Regions from separate parts of the Halomonas pelophila genome, predicted to be linked through region 2. Evidence: predicted binding sites of a transcription regulator. Region 2 holds the regulator's gene; each other region holds the start of a gene.
What was found. Region 2 encodes FNR, which switches genes on or off when oxygen is low (the NO sensors DNR and NnrR bind a similar motif). Its sites were predicted from a motif close to TTGATNTANATCAA; they were not measured.

Region 1 (7,201 bases), on a different contig from region 2:
TGAGCCGCCTCGCGACCCACATGAGCGAGGCGCGGCCCTACCTGGACGCCAACCTTTCCGTGGAACAGCTGGCCCGCCAGCTGGGCGTGCCCACACGTGAGCTGTCAGAAACGATCAACCGGGGGCTCGAGAAGAACTTCTTCGAGTTCGTCAGCGATTACCGCGTCGCCGAGGCTCGCCGGCGACTGCAGGCAGCCGAGGCCAGCACCACCATCCTGCAGGTGATGTACGACTCCGGCTTCAATTCCAAGTCGGTCTTCAACACGGCCTTCAAGAAGGCCACCGGCATGACCCCAAGCGCCTACCGAGCCCGGTGACAGCCGCCTGGGGGTCATGGCCATCCCCCTTCGGCGTTCGACCTTGCGAAACCGATAACAGAACCTTCAACCCGCTGATAAACGGGAAATTTCTGAAAGTTCGACCGCGTGCTGCCGAACGACCCGGGCCCCTCGACTCCCTAGCATGAAGGCACGGTCGATCAGCCACTCGACTGGCCCATCCATGACTTCGGAGCACCACACCATGACCCTTCCCCTTCGCCAGCATCTGCTGGCCATCATCACCGCCTCCGCCCTTGCCCTGCCGCTGGCGACCCCGGCGCTCGCCCACTGCGACGCCATGGACGGCCCGTTGCTCACGGAAGCGCAACAGGCGCTCGACTCGGGCGATATCAGCCCTCTGCTGAAGTGGGTACCGGCCAAGGAGGAAACCGCACTATCGGAGAGCTTCGACAAGACACTGGAAGTCCGGGAGCTCGGCGACGACGCCCGGGAGCTGGCCGACCGGCAGTTCTTTGCCACCCTGGTCGAGATTCACCGTGCCTCGGAAGGCGCCCCCTTCACCGGCATCAAACCGGCAGGCGACATCGATCCTGCCATCCAGGCGGCCGACCGCGCGCTGGAAGAGGGTGAGATCGATGCCTTCCTGGCGCGGGTGGTCGAGACGTTCGAACAGCAGGCCCGCTCGGACTTCGAGGCTACCCTCGCAGCCAAGCAGCGAGCCGACGACAGCCCCGAGCTCGGCCGGGAGTTCGTCGACCATTACGTGAACTACGTGCACTACCTCGAGGAGGTGCACAGCGTGGTCGCAGGTGATGCCAGTGCCCACTGAGCATTGAGCCACCACGCATCGAACCACAACTCATCGAACCACAACTCATCGAACCACAACGCCCCGGGCCACTCTCGTGACCCGGGGCGTTGCGTTCCAACGGCTGACGGTCAGCGATGCGCCATCAGCATTCAGGGCAAAGCCGCGCCCATCTTGACTGCACTGCTGTCAGCCGCACTTGGACCAGCCGCAGCCGGAGTAGCAGGTGGGACAGCCGTCCATCATGATCAGCTCGCCGTTGCACTCGGGGCAGTGGCCGACCACGGCAGGGCCGCCGCCGCTGTGCTCCTGCGCCTGGCGCTCGGCCTGCTCGAGCTCCTCCGGGGTGGGCGGGTGCCAGGGATGGCCGCTCGCCAGGCGCTGGGCGTAGCGGGCGACCAGCTCCTCCACCGGCACCTGATTGCCGTCCTGGTCGAGGAAACCGCGGCGGTAGAGGATCTGCTGGATCGACCAGGCGATGGCCGCCACCTCGGAGTCGTGGAACACCGGCTTGCCCCAGCGGTTCATGCCGCAGCGCACCAGGCCCTTGTCCCAGGCCACCTTGCGCAGGTCGGCCACCGCCTGGGTGACGTAGCCGCCCCGGGCGGCTAGCGACAGGCTGCGCATGGTCGCGGTGATCCACTGGTGCTCGCTGGAGAGCTGACCCGAGGGGAAGAAGAACTCCACCGGGCGCTCGATCACCACGCGCTTGCCGTTGACCACGCCCTCCACCGGCATGAATGACACCAGCAGGTAGACCTTCTTGCGCCCCTCGGCGCCGACGTAGGAGATCTTCTCCGACACGGCCTCCAGGGTGCCCTCGGGGCGCGAGGGGATGCGCACCGTGAGCGGGTTCTCTTCGGCCAGCGGCGGCTCTTCCACCGCCTTCTTGACGCTGTAGGACACGATCTTGGAATTGATCTCGACGGCCATCAGGAGGCTCCTCCGGAACAGTGTGCGTTGACGCTCGAGTGACGGCCACTCACGGCCGCCTCGGCTAGCGAAGTAGGTCGCGGCTTACCACTTGCCATAGGTGCCTTCCTTCAACGCGTCATAGAGGTTCGCCGCGTTGTGCTCCTCGCCGTCGTAGATGACCTTCTCGTCGCCGGCGAGCTCGACGGTCTCGCCGTTCTCCAGCTCGAAGACGTAGGTGGTGTTCTTGAGATCGTCCTCACGCACCAGCACGCCCTGGAAGGCCTCGGGGTTGAAGCGGAAGGTGGTGCAACCCTTGAGCTTGCTGGCGTAGGCGTCCAGGTAGAGGTCCTTGAACTCCTCGAAGGGGAACTCGGTGGGCACGTTGACCGTCTTGGAGATCGCCGAGTCGACCCACACCTGGGCCGCCGCCTGCACCGCCACGTGCTGCTTGGGGCTCACCGCGTCGGCGGTGATGAAGTAGTCGGGCAGGTCGCTCTCCACCGCCTCGGCGGCGATGAAGTGGCGATAGGCGGCCAGCTCGAAGGAGACCACCTCGACCTGCTCCTTGGTCTTCTTGCCCGACTGGATGACGTTGCGGAAGTAGCGGTGCGAGAACGACGGCTCGATGCCGTTGGAGGCATTGTTGCCTAGCGACAGCGAGATGGTGCCCGTGGGGGCGATCGAGCTGTGGTGGGTGAAGCGCGCGCCGTGCTCGGCGAGCTGCGCCACCAGTTCCGGCTCCACCTCGGCGACCTTCTGCATGTAGCGGCTGTAGCGGGCGTGGAGGATGCGGCCCGGCACCTTGTCGCCGACCTCGTAGCCGTCCTTCTTGAGCTCGGGGCGCTCGCGCATCATCCGCGGGGTGATCTCGTAGTCCTCAGCGAGTGCCGGCGCCGCGCCCTTCTCGCGGGCGAGCTCCAACGCCTGCTTCCAGCCCTCGAGGGCCAGGTTGCGGCTGACCTCCTCGGTGAAGGCCAGCGACTCCGGCGAGCCGTAGGGGATCTTGAGCATGGTCAGGGTCGAGCCCAGCCCCAGGAAGCCCATGCCGTGGCGACGCTTGGCCTCGATCTCACGGCGCTGGCCCGGCAGCGGCAGGCCGCTGATCTCGACCACGTTGTCGAGCATGCGGGTGAAGATCGCCACCACCTGGCGGTAACGCTCCCAGTCGAAGCGCGGCTTCTTGCCGAAGGGCTCGATGACGAAGCGGGTCAGGTTCACCGAGCCGAGCAGGCAGGCGCCCTCGGGGGGCAGCGGCTGCTCGCCGCAGGGGTTGGTCGCCCGCACCTCCTCGCAGAACCAGTTGTTGTTCATGCGATTAACCTGGTCGATCAGGATGAAGCCCGGCTCGGCGAAGTCGTAGGTCGAGGCCATGATGGTGTCCCACAGCTCGCGGGCCTGGATCACCTCGACGATGCGACAGGCCACGCGCCCCTCGTCATCGACGGTGTAGCCCTCCTCGATCACCGGCCAGTCGCGGTAGATCAGCTCGCTCTCCTCGACGTCGTCCTTCTCCCCGGGGTGGAGCGGGAAGGCCAGCGGCCAGTCGGCGTCCTGCTTCACCGCCTCCATGAACTCGTCGGTGATCAGCAAGGAGAGGTTGAACTGGCGCAGCCGGCCCGCCTCGCGCTTGGCCTCGATGAAGCTCTTCACGTCGGGATGGCCGACGTCGAAGGTGCCCATCTGGGCGCCGCGGCGCCCGCCCGCCGAGGCCACCGTGAAGCACATCTTGTCGTAGATATCCATGAACGCCAGCGGGCCGTTGGTGCCGGCGCCGGCGCCGAACACGAAGGCGTTCTTGTGGCGCAGGGTCGAGAACTCGTAGCCGATGCCGCAGCCTGCCTTGAGGGTCATGCCGGCATCCACCACCGAGTCGAGGATGTCGTGCATGGAGTCGCGGATGGTGCGCGAGACGGTGCAGTTGATCAGGCTCACCGCCGGCTTGTAGGCCTCGGCGCCGGCGTTGGACATGATCCGCCCGGCCGGGATGGCGCCGTTCTCCAGCGCCCAGCGAAACTTCGGCAGCCACGCCTCGGCCTGGTCGCCCTCCACCGCCGCCAGGGCCTTGGCAACTCGGTCCCAGGTGGCGTGGACGTCCTTGTCCACGGGGTGGCCGTGACGGTCCTTGAGGCGATACTTGGCGTCCCAGATATCGCGGGAAGGCACCTGCAGGGGCACCTCGTTGGAGGTCTTGACGGCCTTGGCGGATGTGCTCATGTCGGGGTCTCCAGAGCGGTGTCTTGGTGAGTCGATATCAATAGAAAAGTCGGGCCTGCGCGGCGGACGCGGGCGGCGAGATCAGCGATCGCGTGCCGTGAGACGCTCCAGGCGCAGCAGCCACTCGCCGAGGCGACCCTGGGCGAGGCCCTCCTCGCGCCCGTCGAGCAGGTTCTTGACCGTCAGGCCAAGCTCGGTGTCGCCCTCGATCAGCAGGCGACGCTGGAAGAACAGGCTATCGGGATCCTCGCGCCGGGTGGCCAGGCATAAAAACTCGCGCCAGCCACCGCGGATGGTCGCCTCGCCGGGCTCACGGCAGAGCAGCAGGCGCTGGTCCGCGAGGCTCAGGGTCAACGTCACGCCGAGATCCTCGAGGGTCAGGCTGATCCGACGCCCCTCCAGGGCATCGAACTCGCCCTCCGCGAGCGGCTCGGCGAAGGTGCGGTTGAGCAGCGGCTCCACCAGCCGGCGCTTGACGCCCAGCGGCACCCGGGGGTCCAGGGCGCGGATCAGGCGGCTCGGGGCGGGCGGGCGCAAAAGCGACAACGGCGGATGGGGCAGAGACATGAGAATTCTCCTGATGACGTCGAGGCGACTGGGCCGCCGGAGCGCTCATCCTAGGGGGCATCTAAACCGCCTGCACTGACGTGCGTCAAGCCGTCGCCAGCACCGCGCTCCCCGAGGGCTGCGTACCATATATAGACCACCGCAAAGACTCAAGCACAAGATGTGCAGGAATTGCCTCAACGCAGGCGATGACGCCTCGCGGCCGTTTCGGGCGCCCCAGCCCCTTCACGGCGCGCCTCGAATGGGCCGCGACGGGGCGGCGGGCCGGTTCCAAGAAGGGGGTCACCCCCGCGCGCTGCGTCACCTGCCCTCGCCCTCCGAGTCCCTCCCGACGCTTGCCTCGCCCGGCGCCGGCGCCTCCCTCGCCTCTCTCTCGCCACCCCCGGCGTCTACCCGGCTCCTCGATGACTCACGCGCCCCAAATCGGGCACCTGCGTTGACTCATCATTAATTAAAAAACCCTAATGCTTTATCTTGGTGCACAGTTTTTTGCGATTTTGAAGGTATTTCGCGTCAATACCATGCCCAATCCCCGCATGACCCATGCGCTTGCTGCATAATGGTGCATTGCCTTATAGTGCGTGGAACCTTTTTCCAGCGCACAGGAATCGCCCCATGCCCTACGTTCACGACACCCTCGAGGCCCTGCGCAAGAGCAGCCCGGCACAGACCGAGTTCTACCAGGCCGCCGAGGAGGTGCTCGAGTGCCTGCGCCCGCTCTTCGAGCGCAGCCCCCACTACCTCGATCACAACATCATCGAGCGCATCGTCGAGCCCGAGCGGCAGATCATGTTCCGCATCTGCTGGACCGACGACGCCGGCCGGGTGCAGGTCAACAAGGGCTACCGCATCCAGTTCAATTCGGCCCTCGGCCCCTACAAGGGCGGGCTGCGCTTCCACCCCAGCGTGACCTCGGGGACCATCAAGTTCCTGGGCTTCGAGCAGATCTTCAAGAACGCCCTCACCGGCCTGCCCATCGGCGGCGGCAAGGGCGGCTCGGACTTCGATCCCAAGGGGCGCTCGGACGGCGAGATCATGCGCTTCTGCCAGGCCTTCATGAGCGAGCTCTACCGCCACATCGGCCCGACCACCGACGTGCCGGCCGGCGACATCGGCGTGGGGGCGCGCGAGATCGGCTTCCTCTACGGCCAGTACAAGCGCCTGACCGGCCGCTACGAGGGCGTGCTGACCGGCAAGAGCCTTAACTGGGGCGGCTCCATCGGGCGCAAGGAGGCCACCGGCTACGGCGCCGTCTACTTCGCCGAGAACATGCTCGAGGCGCGCGGCGAGACCCTCGCCGGCAAGACCTGCCTGGTCTCCGGCGCCGGCAACGTGGCCATCTACACCATCGAGAAGCTCCTTGAGCTCGGCGCGATTCCCGTCAGCTGCTCCGACTCCCGTGGCACCCTCCATGACCCGCGCGGCATCGACCTGGCGCTGCTGTGCGAGCTCAAGGAGGTCCAGCGCACCTCGCTGGAGGCCTACCTGGCACAGCACCCCCAGGCCCGCTACATCTCCGTGGACGACTACCCGGCCGATGGCCATGCGGTGTGGCGGCTCCAGGGCGACGTGGCCTTCCCCTGCGCCACCCAGAACGAGCTGACCGAGGCCGACGCCGAGACGCTGCTGGGCAACGGCGTGACCTGCATCAGCGAGGGCGCCAACATGCCCTCCACCGCCGCGGCCGTGGATCGCTTCCTGGCGGCGAAGATCGCCTACGGCCCTGGCAAGGCGGCCAACGCTGGCGGCGTGGCGACGAGCCAGCTCGAGATGGCGCAGAACAGCAGCATGGAGCAGTGGCCGCTGGAGAAGGTCGACGCCAAGCTCAAGGAGATCATGGCCAACATCCATCGCCAGTGCGCCGAGACCGCCGCCGAGTTCGACGACCCCACCAACCTGGTGCTGGGCGCCAACATCGCCGGCTTCCGCAAGGTCGCCGATGCCATGATCGAGCAGGGCGTCTGCTGAGCCCTGGGCGCGAGATCGAAAGGCCGAAACGCAGCGCGGCGCCCCGAGGGGCGCCGCGCTGCGTTGGGCGAGCTAAATCACTGAAAGCGTGATGGACCGCCGGAATCAAACGGTGCGCGAGTAGCGCCCAGTGCTGTGGCTCAGGTAGGCGTCGAAAGCCATGGCGGCGTTGCGCATCATCAGCCGCCCGGCGGGCAGCACCTCGATGGCGGCGTCGGAGATGGCCAGCAGGCCGTCATCGACCATCTCCTCGAGTTCCTCGAGGGCCTCGGCGAAGGTGTCGCGGAAGACGATGTCGTGGGCCGCCTCGATCTCGGCGAAGTCGATGCGGCCATGGCACATCAGGGCGTTGATCACGTCCCGGCGCAGCACGTCGTCGGCGTTGAGGCGGTAGCCGCGCATCACCGGCAGCCGACCCGCCTCGAGGCGCGCCTGGTACTGGGCGGTC
Region 2 (7,201 bases):
GCCTCGAGGTGCTGGACCTGGATAGCGAGGTCCAGCGGGCGATCAACCGTGAGCAGGGCCGCGGCCTGACCGAGCAGCTGCTCGACGAGGCGGACCGGCTGGGTTTCACCTCCGTCAACCTGAACCTGATCCTCGGCCTGCCCCGCCAGACCCGCGATAGCGTCGCCGCGACGCTCGAGCAGGTCATCGCCATGGCACCGTCGCGGCTGTCGCTGTTTCACTACCAGCACCACCCCGAACGCTTCCCCCGGCAGCGCCAGATCCGCACCGAGGACCTGCCTGCCCCCCAGGAGGTCCAGGAGATGCTGCAGGCGGCCATCGCGATGCTCGCCGCCGCGGGCTATATGCATATCGGCCATGACCGCTTCGTGCGCGGCGACGACCGCCTGGCCAAGGCCCTCGAGGCCGGGCGGGAGCGCCACGACCTGGTGGGCCTGGGCGTCATGGCGGTCTCCCGCCTGGAGGACCTGCACGTTCGCAACCCGCTGAGGCTCGAGGAGTACGAGGCGTCCCTGGATCGAGGGGAGCTGCCCACCGCCGTCGGCCATCGGCTGAGCCTGGACGACCGGCTGCGCAGCGCCGCCATCGAGCGACTGATGTGCGATCTGCCCCTCGACCTGGCGGCGCTCGGCGAGGCCTTCGGGCTGGACGCCGAGGCCCATCTCGCCGCACCGCTGGCGCGACTGGCCCGGGCCGAGACCCAGGACCTGATCGTGCGCCAGGGCCGCCAGTGGCGCGTGACGCCCAGCGGGCGCCCGCTGATCCGTCAGCTGGCGGCGGCCTTCGATGCCTACCCCGCCGCGCCCTGATCGCCACACGCTGATCGCTACCGTCAGCGGCGAGGTGTTAAGCGGTGCTTTGCCGGTGGGCGACTATCCCCCATAATGATCTCTGAGCCACCATCCATGGAGGAGAGCATGCCCGACCCCGCAACCGGTAGGCGCCGCGCCCTGCTGAACGAGACGCGCTGCCAGACCTGCAGCCTGAGCTCGCTCTGCCTGCCGCTGGCACTCGAAGTGCAGGACATGGATCAGTTCGATGCCATCATCCGCCGCCGACCGCCGTTGAAGAAGGGCGAGGCACTGTTCCGCCAGGGCACCCCCTTCACCAGCGTCTTCGCAGTCCGCTCGGGCAGCCTCAAGCAGGTGACCACCGAGGGCAGCGGCGAGGACCAGCTGACCAACTTCTACCTGCCCAGCGAACTGGTGGGACTCGACGGCATCGACGAGGAACGCTACCCGGGCACGGTGGTGGCCCTGGAGACCACCACGGTCTGCGAGATCCCCTTCGATCGCCTCGACACCCTCTCCGAATCCCTGCCGGAGCTGCGCGGCCAGCTCTACCGCAGCATGAGCAAGGAGATGCGTGACGACCGCCGCATGATGCGCCTGCTGTCGCGCAAGACCGCCGACCAGCGCCTGGCGACCTTCTTCACCAGCCTCTCCGACCGCTTCCGTCGGCGCGGCTACTCGCCCTACAGCTTCCGGCTGTCCATGTCGCGGGCCGACATCGGCAACTACCTGGGGCTCGCGGTGGAGACCGTCAGCCGCATCCTGAGTCGCTTCCAGTCCCAGGAGCTGGTGGCCGTCTCCGGCCGCGAAGTGAACATCCTCGACCTGGAATCGCTGATCGAGGTGGCCGAACAGGAGGGCTGCCGCTGAGGCCGCGCGCCGATCGCGCTCTCCCGTCTCGACACGAAAAACCCCAGCGCCCGATGAGGTCGCTGGGGTTTTTCATGCTTGGCCGTCCGGCCACCGCGAGATGCTATCGCTTCTGATCAGGGCTCGTTATGCAGGGCGATGCGATCGGCATTGAGGCGCGCCTGCTTCTCCTCGAGGCCGGCGAAGTCGAAGAGCTCGCGGTCGGCCAGCTGGGAGGGTGCCACGTTGGTGACCGCCTTGAACATGCTCTCGAGCCGTCCCGGATGCGACGTCTCCCACTCGGCCAGCATCTCCTTGACCACCTGGCGCTGCAGGTTCGGTTGGGAGCCGCAGAGGTTGCAGGGAATGATCGGGAAGGCCATCCGCCGGGCGAACTCGGCGATGTCGGCCTCCCGGCAGTAGGCGAGCGGACGGATGACCATGTTCTTGCCGTCGTCGGAGAGCAGCTTGGGCGGCATCGCCTTGAGGCTGCCGCCAAAGAACATGTTGAGAAACAGCGTCTCGAGGATGTCCTCGCGATGATGCCCCAGCGCCACCTTGGTGGCCCCGATCTCCTCGGCGAAGCCGTACAGTGAGCCGCGCCGCAGCCGTGAACAGAGCGCGCAGGTGGTCTTGCCCTCGGGGGTCTTCTCCTTGACCACCGAGTAGGTGTCGCGCTCGAGGATGTGGTACTCGACGTCGAGCTTATCCAGGTACTCGGGCAGCACGTGCTCGGGGAAGCCGGGCTGCTTCTGGTCCAGATTGACCGCCACCAGGGAGAAGTTCACCGGCGCGTTGCGCTGCAGGTTGCGCAGGATCTCCAGCAGGGTGTAGCTGTCCTTGCCCCCGGAGAGGCAGACCATCACCCGGTCCCCCTCATGAATCATCCCGTAATCGATGATGGCGTTGCCCACCTGGCGACGCAGCCGCTTCTGCAGCTTGTTGAAGGCGCGCTTGTCCGCGGCATCGGATTCGTCGGAAGGCGTCGCGGGGTCGGCGACGGGCCGCAGGGCGGTGTCGCGGGGATCGAACATCAGGGCGTCTGGCATGGTATCGGCGCTGCCTGGGCGGCTGGAAAATGGCGGGCGCTATCCTACCATTCTCGCCGCCGACAGGCGACGCGGGGCCGCCCGAACCGCGGCGATCAACAGAAACGCGGCGATCAGCAGAAACGTTCGACCTCGGGCGTGCTGCGCGTCAGGCGCAGGTGGATCAGCGCCGTGGTCACGGCGTCACCGAGTGCCGTGTGCCGCCCCATCACCGGCACCCCCAGGCGCTCGGCTACCTGCTCGAAGCGCGGCCGGGTGACGAGTTCGGGGTGGGTGCGGCGCAGCCGGCGATAGTAGGCCTGCGCCACGTCGATGCAGGCGTTGGGCAGATCGAAGCCGAAGCGCGGCCGCAGGTAGCGGTTGAGCAGCGTCAGGTCGTCATCCAGGCGCCAGCCGATCAGCGGGCGATTGCCGACGAAGTCCAGGAACTGTGCCAGCGCCTCGTCGATGCCGGCCCCCTCCGCCAGGTCGATGCCGCGCAGGCCGTGCAGGCGGATCGAATCGCCACATAGGCTGGCGGGGCGCGCCAGCCGCAGGTCGAGGGAGTCGCTGGTCAGCACCCGATCCCCGCGCAGGCGCACCGCCGCCAGCGACACCAGCTCGGCCCGACGCGGATCGGGGCCGGTGGTCACGCAGTCGATGGCGACCATCTCCTCGCCGGTATAGGGCGCGAAGAGCCAGCCGTGATCGCCGTCGACCTGACGGCGTCGATCGGCGGCGCGGCGCAGGGCCCTGAGCATCAGGCAACCTCCTGTTGTTGAGTCGATCGAGCAGCGTCGAGGCGCGTCAGGAGTACTCGAGGTGGAAACGGTGCGAGATCCGCTGCTTGAACTCCTTGACGATGTGCAGGGCCTCGCGGAGCAGGTCCCGCTCCAGGGAGGAGAGCTCCTGCACCACCACCCGGTCGGGCGCCTCGCCCTTGCCCTCCGGATCATCGAGGCGCTCGAGCTGCTGGCGAAGCCTCAGCTCGGTGAACAGCGACAGGGCCTCGCCCAGGTCCTCGGCGAAACGCTCCTCCAGCCGTCCGTCGGCGACCAGCGCGTCCAGCCGCGCAAGCGTCGAGGTCGCGGCGATGCGCCGCTCGAGCGCCAGGGTGCGCACCCCGTGGACGATGGGGAAGATGCCGCCCTTCTTGATGTCCACCCCGTGCTGAGGCTTCTTCAGCGACCCGAACAGCGTCAGCGGCGTGGAGAAACGCAGCGCGGTGCGGGCGAAGTAGGAGAGCAGGATCTCGTCGCGGCTGCAGCGCTCGAAGAGCTCCTCGCGCAGCCGCTCGAGCAGCGAGGCGTTGCCGGCCACCGCATGAGCGTCGAGCATGATCGCCAGGCGCATGAGGCTCTCGCCATCGCGCTTCGCCGCCCACTGCGCAATGCGCCCGCGCCACTGGCTCTCGGTGCCCACCCACTCGGGGTTGGAGACCATGATGTCGCCGGGGCACGGCGGGTAGCCCAGCTCGATCAGCGTCTCGGTGAGGCGCTGCATCTGCGCCTGACAGTCGGGCCAGTCGAGATCGTCGGCGAGGATCAGGCCGTTGTCCTGGTCGGTCTTCAGGATCTGCTCGCCGCGCCCCTCGCTGCCCATCACGATCAGGCAGCTCTGGTCGTGATACTGCTCGTCGATCAGAAAGCCCCAGGCCTTGTTCATGATGCGCCCGTTGAGCGCCGCCAATAGCCCCATGGCGAAGCGCAGCTTGACGCCCTGGGCCATCAGCGCCTTGACCAGCTCCGGCGTGCGACGGCTGGCGGCGGCCAGCGCCTCCAGGCTGTCCGCCTGTTCCACCTGCAGGCTCACCACGTAGCTGCGGCTGGAGAAGTAGCTGAGCACGTCGGTCAGCTCGACCACGCCGCAGGGCCGGTCGCCTTCCATGACCACGACGCGCTCCACCTTGAAGCGGGTCATCTGGACCAGCACCTCGAACAGGTACTGCTCGGGGGTCGCCGTGATCAGCGCGAAGTGCGCCACGTCCTGCACCGGGCTCTGCTGGGTCAGGCCCTCGAGGACCAGGGCGTTGAGCAGGTCGGTCTTGGTGACCATGCCCGGCCCCTGCTCGCCCTCGACCAGCAGGCTGTCGGCATGGCTGTCGTTCAGGGTATGCACCGCCTCGGCCAGGTGGGTAGTGGCCGCCACCAGCAGGGGGGCGCGCATGCACTCGCTGACGCGGGCCAGCATGAAGCCCGCCATGGTGACGCCGCCCTCGGCGCGGCGCTCGGTGAGCAGGCGCGTCTTCTGGGCCAGGCGCTGGCGGAAGAACTCGGCGAAGGCCGGATAGGCCGTGCAGAGCTGCTTGAACACGCCCTTGGGCAGCAGGTAGCAGAGGCACTCCTGTTCGGCCCGGAAGCGATAGCGGCTCTTGCCGTTGAGGATGCTGATGGCGCCGAACAGGTCGCCGGCCGTGTAGTGACCGATATGCGACTGGGCGCCGGGCAGGGTCGGGTCCAGCTCGGCGACCTCGCCCTTGTGGATCAGGAAGAGATACTCCCCGGCCTGGCCGGCATCGAGGATGATCTCCTCGCGGTCGTAATAGGCCAGGTCGATGCTGCGGCGAACGCGCTCACGGCCCTCCTCGTCGAGGAAGGTGAAAGGGGGATGGGAGAGTTCTACATCGACCATGGGGCTGTCCTCGTTGCGCGGCGTTCACCACCCCGCTGACCTCGGCACACTCGTCGTCCAGCAAGCCTTCAAGATAGCAAAGTCGGAGTAGCATAAAGACCTAGACAATCGTCCTAACCTGGCTCTCTTAGACCATCGTCAAACACTGCGCTCCGACGCCCCTCAACCCGGTGACATTTCCAGGCTATACCATCGTCCTATGCGCCCCCCAAAGAGAACAAAAACGCTTTCTAAATAACGCTGCAAACCATTGATTAAAAAACAACTACCAAAAAGACCCCGCGCGGGTTCGTCATCATGATACGAAAGTCTGGGATTTATTTTAGGCGTTTGCTGCCCAGTATTGTGCATGAGCCATACAGGGCATTCCCGCGTCGACACTTCACGACGACCGGCCGCGGGCCACCCGATGACAGGCCGGTCCAGACTCCGCCATCGAGGCTGTTCCGTCGGCACGACTGCCCTGATGAGTGATGCAAACACTCCGGGCAACTTTCCAATCTCAACAACAAGTGGAGAGCAACACTATGGCAGACGACAAGTCTAATGCCGCTGCTTACTGGAAGGCGAACGTACGCCTGATCACGGGGTGCCTGATCGTCTGGGCCTTCGTGTCATATGGCTGCGCCATCCTGTTCCGCCCGCTGCTGGCTGGCATTCCAGTAGGAGGAACGGACCTGGGCTTCTGGTTCGCCCAGCAGGGGTCGATCCTGACCTTCATCGCGATCATCTTCTTCTACGCCTGGAAGATGAACCGTCTCGATAAACAGTTCGGACTCGGGGAGTAAGCCAGCATGAGTCAGTTTGCCATCAACCTGCTGTTTGTAGGGGCCTCGTTCGCCCTCTACATCGGCATCGCGATCTGGGCCCGCGCCGGCTCGACCAAGGACTTCTACGTCGCCGGCGGCGGCGTTCACCCGATCACCAACGGCATGGCCACCGCCGCCGACTGGATGTCTGCGGCCTCCTTCATCTCCATGGCCGGCCTGCTGGCCTCCGGCGGCTATGCCAACTCCACCTTCCTGATGGGCTGGACCGGCGGCTACGTCATCCTGGCCATGCTGCTGGCGCCCTACCTGCGCAAGTTCGGCAAGTTCACGGTGCCGGACTTCATCGGGGATCGTTTCTACAGCAACACCGCCCGCCTGGTCGCGGTCATCTGCCTGATCGTGGCCTCGATCACCTACGTCATCGGCCAGATGACCGGTGCCGGCGTGGCCTTCTCGCGCTTCCTCGAGGTCAGCAACACCTGGGGCATCTGGATCGCCGCCTTCATCGTCTTCCTGTATGCGGTCTTCGGCGGCATGAAGGGCATCACCTACACCCAGGTCGCCCAGTACGTGGTGCTGATCATCGCCTACACCATCCCGGCGGTGTTCATCGCCCTGGAACTGACCGGCAACCCGATCCCGGGGCTGGGCATGTTCAGCACCCACACCGAATCCGGCGTGCCGCTGCTCGAGAAGCTGGATGACGTGGTCAACGCGCTCGGCTTTCGCGACTACACGGCCGACGTCGACAACAAGCTGAACATGGTGCTGTTCACCCTGTCGCTGATGGTCGGTACCGCAGGCCTGCCCCACGTCATCATCCGCTTCTTCACCGTGCCGAAGGTGGCCGATGCGCGCTGGTCCGCCGGCTGGGCCCTGGTCTTCATCGCCCTGCTCTACCTGACCGCGCCCGCCGTGGGTTCCATGGCGCGCCTGAACCTGATGACCACCGTCTATCCGGACATGGCCGGCCAGGTCGAGAGCTATGAGGACGCCGCGAACAACCCCATCCTCTATGAGGACCGTCCCGAGTGGGTGCGGACCTGGGAAGAGACCGGCCTGATCCAGTTCGAGGACAAGAACAACGACGGTCGCATCCAGGTCTACAACGACGGCAGCGAGGCCTTCGCCG
Region 3 (7,201 bases), on a different contig from region 2:
CGAGCAGCTCACCGATCACCACCAGGCTCTCGTTGCCGACGAAGCTCTTCAGGCGGCTCCACAGCCACATGTAGTCGTCGCGCTCGACATCGGCGTCGCGGGGCAGCAGCTTGAGGTGCTTGCGCGACAGCTCCTGCAGCTTCTGCATCGATCGGCTGCGCGCCTCATAGTGGGGCTTCAGGCTATCGCGCAGCGCCGGATGCAGGCGCTCGAGATTGTCCTGGAAATAATCGATGCTGTCGGCCATTGCCTCGAGGGCACTGTCCATCGCCACCTGGCGATTGTCGAGAAACATGAGCGGTCACCTCCTCCGGTGACGCAGATTGTGGGGCTGTCGACGTGCATTTGCCACCCCCGCGGATCAATAAATCCCGGGTTCGCCGTTAGCCTTTGGACGCAGGCCTCATCCCTGTCCCTCAGCCCTTGGGGCGAGGCGGGACCTTGCGGCGCGGGGCGGCGTTGCGCTCCAGGTGCTCGATGACCAGCGAGGCGATGTCCTTGCCGGTGGCCTTCTCGATGCCCTGCAGGCCCGGCGAGGAGTTGACCTCCATGATCACCGGGCCATGGTTGGAGCGCAGCAGATCGACGCCGGCCACCCGCAGCCCCATCGCCTTGGCCGCACGGATGGCCGTGGAGCGCTCCTCCGGCGTGATGCGGATCGAGCTGGCGCTGCCGCCGCGGTGCAGGTTGGAACGGAACTCACCCTCGGCGGCCTGGCGCTTCATCGAGGCCACCACCTTGTCGCCGATCACGAAGCAGCGGATATCGGCGCCCTTCGCCTCCTTGATGTACTCCTGCACCATGATGTTGGCCTTCATGCCCATGAAGGCCTGGATCACGCTTTCGGCGGCCTGGTTGGTCTCGGCCAGCACCACGCCGATGCCCTGGGTGCCCTCCAGCAGCTTGATGACCAGCGGAGCGCCCCTGACCATGGTGATCAGGTCGGGGATGTCGTCCGGGGAGTGGGCGAAGCCGGTGATCGGCAGTCCCAGCCCCTTGCGCGACAGCAGCTGGAGCGAGCGCAGCTTGTCCCGGGAGCGCGTGATGGAGACGTTGTCGTTGAGCACGTAGGTGCCCATCATCTCGAATTGGCGCAGCACCGCGCAGCCGTAGAAGGTGATCGAGGAGCCGATGCGCGGGATCACCGCATCGAACGGCTCGAGCTCCTCCCCCTTGTAGTGGATCGAGGGGTGGTGCGAGGCGATGCTCATGTAGCAGCGCAGGGTGTCGACCACGCGCGCGCTGTGGCCGCGCTGCTCGGCGGCCTCGATCAGGCGCCGCGTGGAGTAGAGGTTACGATTGCGGGACAGCAGCGCGATATGCATTCAGCGGGACTCCGGATCGGGACTGGGGCGGTGTAGGACGTGGGCGATACAGGACAGAGTGCTCAGGGCTCGCCGTGCAGGAAGGCGACGCCTGGAGCCACCAGCAGGCGACGCAGCGCGCGCCGCCCCAGCAGCATGGGGTGGCGCATGTCGCGGCGGTCGGTCAGGCTGAGCTCCACCGGGAAGGAGAGGGTGCCCAGCTGCATGGTCGTGCGGATCACGTAGCGCCATTCGGCCTGGCCGTTGGAGCTGGTCACCCGGCGCCGGTCGTGCAGGTGCATGCGATGCACGTGGGCCGGCGTGCCGGGGCCGCCGCTGCGCGTGGTGAAGCCGACCCAGAGGTGACCCTCCTCTTCGTAGGACTCGATGTCCTCGGCGTGCAGCGCCGAGGTCCGGGCGCCGGTATCGGCCTTGGCGCACAGGGTCAGGTGCAGCTCCGGCAGGGTCACCATCTCGCGGCGACCGATCACCGCCTTGGGCGTATAGGGCAGTTCTTTCATCATCTCGCTCCCAGGTCTCTGCGCTCAGCGTGACAGGTCGGCCAGGCGCCGGCCAATGGCGGAATCCGCCTCGGCCTCGCGCAGCGTCATCAGCAGCGGCAGGCGCAGCCGCGGGATCAGGGCCAGGTCGCGGGCCACCGCCTTGAAGTCGGTGCCGGGCGCTTCGGCCAGGCGCGTGAGGAAGCGGGGCAGGCGCTCGGCATCCTCCAGGTGGTGCCAGCCGCGCCCGGCCATGGCCGCCAGCAGGTCGGGGCCGCAGGCATCCGGATCGTCGAGCAGGGCATCAAACCAGGCGCCCGCCTGCGCCGTCGAGGCGCCGCCCATGGCGCGCACGCAGGCGCAGAAGGTCTCGATGTCGCCGCTGGCGCCGGCCGCCTCGCCCCGATGACGCAGCGCGCCTGCCAGGGCGTCGTCGATGGCCACGTGCTCCAGGCAGTAGCACAGCGAGGTCAGCACCTCGCCGGGCAGGGCATCGAGGCGGGCGGCGACGGCCTGGCTCATGGCGGCATCCAGGCGCACCACGGCGTCGGCCAGCCCCTGCAGTCCCAGGGCGCGCCAGTCGATCGTCTGCTGTCCGGTCAGGTAGGCCTCGGCGGGTTCCAGGTGCTCGCTGGCCGGCAGGCCGGCATCCCGGCTGGCGCGCGCATGCAGCACGGCGCGGAAGGGCAGCGAGGGCGTGAAGGCCAGCGGATTGTCCTTCATCAGGTTATCGATCCGCTCGCCCTCGGCCCGGCCCAGGCCCTGCACGCTGCGGCCCAGGGTCTCCAGCAGGCGCTGCACGAAGGCGTCGCGCGGGGCCGGGTTGAGGTGGCCCTGCTCGTCCAGCGGCAGGGCCAGGAACCAGATCAGCGGGTCGTCCATCTCACCCAGACGGAAGACCATGGCCAGGCGCGCGGCGCCCTGCCACGGCGCCGGCCATGCCTGCTCGCCGGCCTCGAAGGCGGCCAGGGTATCGAGCGGGCAGGGCTCGACGCGTCGCCCCAGGTGATAGAGCCTCACCTCGGCACCGCTGCGCTGGAAGAAGTCGTGAAGGCTGTTGATCGGTTGCATGCTGTCTCCGGGTCACGAACCGTGCACTCTACCGCGGTGCCGGGATGCTGTCAGCCGTCCCGGGGCGTCGTAGCGGTGTCGCCGCGCTGGTCATTTCCTGATCAGTCGGCGCCAGGGCCCATGAGACCTGGCCAGGCGACACCTTTCCAGTGTTTATCCACAGGGCCATTCAGGATATCTGTGCATTGTGCACAAGACTGGCGTGCGTCGCCTTGCGAGCGGTGGACAACCCGCTGGGGTGGCCAGCGACGGGGGCTAGCGGGGATAATGACGGTAAACGTACCGGAGAGATTGACCATGACCGTTCACGACGAACTCGGCGCCGCCCTGCGCGAGCTCGAGGCCACCATGAAGGCCGCCAGCCTGTGGCGCATGGAGCGCCCCGAGTCGCATGCCTTCGACAGCGTGCAGCCGTTCTGCGTTGACACCATGACGCTGCCCCAGTGGCTGCGCTTCGTCTTCATCGTGCGCCTGGAGGTGCTGGTCGAGGCGCGCGCGCCGATGCCGGCCCAGTGTGAGGTGGCACCGGCGGTGGAGGCCTGGTTGAAGCAGGAAGGCGCGCGCGCCAGCGACCGGCTGCTGATGTGCCGCGTGGTCGAGGAGATCGACCGCCTGGTCACCGAGAACTGAGGTCGCCCGATGCCCTTCTATTTCGCCTACGGCAGCAACATGAACGCCGCCCGGGTCGCCGCCCGCATCGGGCGCACCCGCCGGGCGCTGGCCGGCGTACTGCACGACCACGGCCTTCGCTTCGACAAGGCCTCGAGGGTGGCGGGCATCGCCCATGCCAATGTGGCGGCGTCGGCCGGCGAGCGGGTGGAGGGCGCGCTGTTCGAGCTCGAGCACCCCGACCAGATCCACGAAATGGACCCCTTCGAGGGTTATCCCCACGACTACGACCGCCGTCGGCTGCCCATCGTGACCCGCGAGGGCGCGATCGAGGCCTGGGTCTATATCGCCGCGCCGGGCACCACCGCGAACGCCCTGCGACCGGCTCGGGAGTATCTCGAGCATCTGCTGGCCGGGGAGCCCTTCCTGACGCCCGACTATCATGCCCGCCTGGCCGCTGTGGAGGCGGTGGCCGGGCTCGATGCGACGACCCTGGCCGCGCTCGGGCTCTCGCGCGAGACCCCGCGCTAGCTATCTCGCCAGCGCCAGGCACCAGGCCCAGACGCAACAAGGCCCGCCGGTTGGCGGGCCTTGTCGTGTCGGGCGGGGCGATCAGAAGCGGTAGCTGACGCCGGCCATCACCACCACCGGGTCGATCTCGACCTCGCCGACATCGTTGCCGGCGACAGTGACATCGGTGTCGATATCCAGGTACCAGGCGGCGGCGTTAAGCGCCCAGCTATCGTCGATCAGCAGGTCGACGCCCACCTGGCCGGCCGCGCCCCAGGAGTCATCGAATTCGACAGGAAGCCCAACTTCAAGCTCTTCATCGGAGAAGGTGGTGTAGTTGACGCCGATGCCGGCGTAGGGCTGGACGCGGGCGTCAGTGCCGCCCAGCGGATAGTACTGCACGGTCAGGGTCGGCGGCAGGTGATCGACGGAGCCGCCGGTCACGCCCTCGACCTGGAAGTCGTGGTCGAAGGGCTCGGCGGCCAGCAGCTCGACGCCCAGCTTGTCGGTGAAGCGATAGCCCAGGGTAAAGGCGAAGGCGCTATCGTCGTCGACCTCGACATCGTGCACTGATGCGCCAAGAGACGTCAGGTCAAGATCACCATTATCGCTCTTGGGATCGACCTTGGCGACGCCCACGCGGGTGAAGAAGTCCCCGGCGCCATAGGCGAAGGCCTGGGTGCTGGTGGTGAAGGCAGCGGCGGCAACGCCGGCTACGAGCAGGGAAGAAATAGCTTTCTTGCGCATGGGTCATCTCCTGATTGACGAGAGGGCGGCGGCCTTGCCGCGTCGGAATCTGCCAACAGTCTATCGGCGTCATTTTTTGAGAATATTGATCCAGCGCAAGGATGGGACGGCATGGGGCTGAAGGTACAACCAAAGTAAGGCCGGGCCATGGGCCCGGCATTGCCATGTGCGGCTCAGTCGTCCTTTGCTCGGTAACGGATCAGAAGCGGAAGGTGGCGCCGCCGCCGAGGGTCATCGGATCGATGTCGGCCTCGCCGAGCGCCGTGCCCCCGATGCTCACATCGGCATCGACGTTGGCATACCGCGCGAAGGCCCCGACCAGCAGGTAGTGCGTCACCGCCATTTCGAGACCGACCTGGCCGGCCAGTCCATAGGATTTGTCGACGTCCAGCCCCTCGAGCTCTTCCTCGGAGAAGTGGGTGTAGTTGAGGCCGGCGCCCACATAGGGCTGTATGCGCGAGACGCTGCCGCCCATCGGATAGTAGTTGATCATCAGGTTGACGGGCAGGCGATCCACGCCGCCGAGGGCCGCGGTGCTGAGCCGGTGCTCGACGGCTTCGGTGCCGTTGAGCTCGACCCCCAGCCTGTCGCTGAACAGGTAGCCCACGCTGTAGGCCATGCCGCGCTCATCGGAGACCTCCAGCTCCCCGACTACGTCAAGGGAGCCGATATCGTCGGTGACCTCGGCCTTGGCGATACCGCCACGCAAGACGATGTCGCCGGCCTGGTAGGCCATGGCGACCGGGGCGGTGGCGAGGCCGGCCGTGGCGAGGGCGACCGTCGCGATCAGAAGCCTGGAGTTCATGGGAAGGTTCCTCGTGTCATCCATCGTTCGGGCGAGAGGTGGGAAAGGGGCATTTATTAGCCCAGCGAAGGAGGTTTGTTAATGTCTTGTCGCATTTTTCTATGGGCAAGATAGGCGTCATGTGGATTTTCTTGTGGGTTTGTGTATTCAGCATAGCTTCGAATTACAGCTCTTGTATAACTTTTTGGGTTTTCCTTCACGGCGCCTCGAAAGCACGCCGAAATTCGGCTTCACTCAAGGTGGATGATGCCACCGGAGTCGCTCATGGCCGGCCGACCTCTCTTTACCACCGGTTTTACCGGGCGCCGCCCCGGCCGTTTCGACCAACCGCTGCTGACGCTCCTGCTGGCGGCGGTTCTGGCCATCTGGCTGCTGCTTCGCCCCGAGCCCATCCAGACGCTGCCGATGGCGTGGCGCCTGCCGCTGATCCTGATCGGCGCCTGGGCGCTGGGGGCGGCCTTCGTGCGGCCGCTGGCCCTCGAGGTGGGTGAGGGCACGCTTCGGCGCCTGGCGGGCGCGCCCCTCAGTCGATGGGCCCTGTGGGGGTTCGCCGCTGTGGTCATGTTGCTGGAGGTCTGGCGCTAGCACGAGACGAAGAAAGCCGCCCGAAGGCGGCTTTCTCATGTGACCCATACCTGACGCACAAATGGAAAGGGCTCCCGCAGGAGCCCTTTTACTACGTACTACGTGGAGTGCGTTATTCCCGCACCGTTAGCGAGTGATGTGCTGATACTCACCGGCATCGGCCGTCACGCTGCTCACCACCAGGATGGCAATGAAGGCCGCGATGAAGCCGGGGATGATCTCGTACACGCCGGGACCGCCCATGAACGATGCGTTCCAGCCCAGGTTGATCCAGAGCATGACGGTGAGGGCACCCACCACCATGCCCGCGAGGGCGCCGGCACCGTTGGTGCGCGGCCACATCAGCGAGAGGATGATCAGCGGGCCGAAGGCCGAACCGAAGCCTGCCCAGGCGTTACTGACCAGCCCCAGCACCTTGGAGGTCGGATCGGACGCGATGACGGCGGCCACTACACCCACCAGCACGACACACAGCCGGCCGATGGCGACGACTTCCTTCTCTTTCGCTTCCTTGCGCAGGAACAGGCGATAGAAGTCCTCGGTGAGCGACGAAGACGACACCAGGAGCTGGCTGGAAATGGTACTCATGATCGCGGCGAGCAGGGCGGCAAAGAGGAAACCGGTGACCAGCGGATGGAACAGCAGATCCGCGAGGATGATGAAGATCGTTTCCGGATCTTCCACGTTCATGCCATTGCGGACGGCATAGGCCCGGCCAAAGATGCCCAGCGAGACCGCGCCGATCAGGGAGATGAGCATCCAGCTCATGCCGATGTTGCGGGCAATAGGAACGTCTTTCTGAGACCGGATGGCCATGAAGCGCACGATGATGTGCGGTTGGCCAAAGTAACCAAGACCCCAGGTCACCGCCGACAGCCAGCCGACGATGGTCAGCCCTTCCGTCCAGGAGAGCAGCGTGGGATCGACCTCATTCAGGGTCTGGGAGGCCTGGGCGAAACCGCCGCCACCTTCGCCGAAGAGCACCACCGCCGGCATGATCACCAGTGCCAGCATCATGATGCAGCCCTGCACGAAGTCCGTCATGCTCACGGCCAGGAAGCCGCCCACCA

Region 1: the regulator FNR is predicted to act here: its motif matches at 4,861-4,874, upstream of ubiT (ubiquinone anaerobic biosynthesis accessory factor UbiT).
Region 3: the regulator FNR is predicted to act here: its motif matches at 4,827-4,840, upstream of ABE957_RS02050 (OmpW/AlkL family protein).

What each region holds. Positions count from the first base shown of each region.
Region 1 is NZ_JBEGCI010000001.1:251,728-258,928, reverse strand. It holds gene ABE957_RS01190 (AraC family transcriptional regulator) at 1-317, shown strand, start outside; gene ABE957_RS01185 (DUF6448 family protein) at 523-1,110, shown strand; gene ABE957_RS01180 (ribonucleoside-diphosphate reductase) at 1,279-2,022, opposite strand; gene ABE957_RS01175 (adenosylcobalamin-dependent ribonucleoside-diphosphate reductase) at 2,107-4,218, opposite strand; gene ubiT (ubiquinone anaerobic biosynthesis accessory factor UbiT) at 4,300-4,785, opposite strand; gene gdhA (NADP-specific glutamate dehydrogenase) at 5,401-6,753, shown strand; gene hemN (oxygen-independent coproporphyrinogen III oxidase) at 6,859-7,201, opposite strand, start outside.
Region 2 is NZ_JBEGCI010000006.1:34,801-42,001, reverse strand. It holds gene hemN (oxygen-independent coproporphyrinogen III oxidase) at 1-809, shown strand, start outside; gene fnr (fumarate/nitrate reduction transcriptional regulator Fnr) at 918-1,661, shown strand; gene ttcA (tRNA 2-thiocytidine(32) synthetase TtcA) at 1,778-2,689, opposite strand; gene ABE957_RS08105 (3'-5' exonuclease) at 2,803-3,429, opposite strand; gene ABE957_RS08100 (DUF294 nucleotidyltransferase-like domain-containing protein) at 3,476-5,299, opposite strand; gene ABE957_RS08095 (DUF4212 domain-containing protein) at 5,827-6,087, shown strand; gene ABE957_RS08090 (sodium:solute symporter family protein) at 6,094-7,201, shown strand, end outside.
Region 3 is NZ_JBEGCI010000002.1:55,250-62,450, forward strand. It holds gene ABE957_RS02020 (hypothetical protein) at 1-295, opposite strand, end outside; gene rimK (30S ribosomal protein S6--L-glutamate ligase) at 417-1,325, opposite strand; gene ABE957_RS02030 (ATP-dependent zinc protease family protein) at 1,388-1,825, opposite strand; gene ABE957_RS02035 (DUF3549 family protein) at 1,850-2,875, opposite strand; gene ABE957_RS02040 (YqcC family protein) at 3,173-3,505, shown strand; gene ABE957_RS02045 (gamma-glutamylcyclotransferase family protein) at 3,515-4,015, shown strand; gene ABE957_RS02050 (OmpW/AlkL family protein) at 4,097-4,741, opposite strand; gene ABE957_RS02055 (OmpW/AlkL family protein) at 4,941-5,546, opposite strand; gene ABE957_RS02060 (hypothetical protein) at 5,811-6,131, shown strand; gene putP (sodium/proline symporter PutP) at 6,258-7,201, opposite strand, start outside.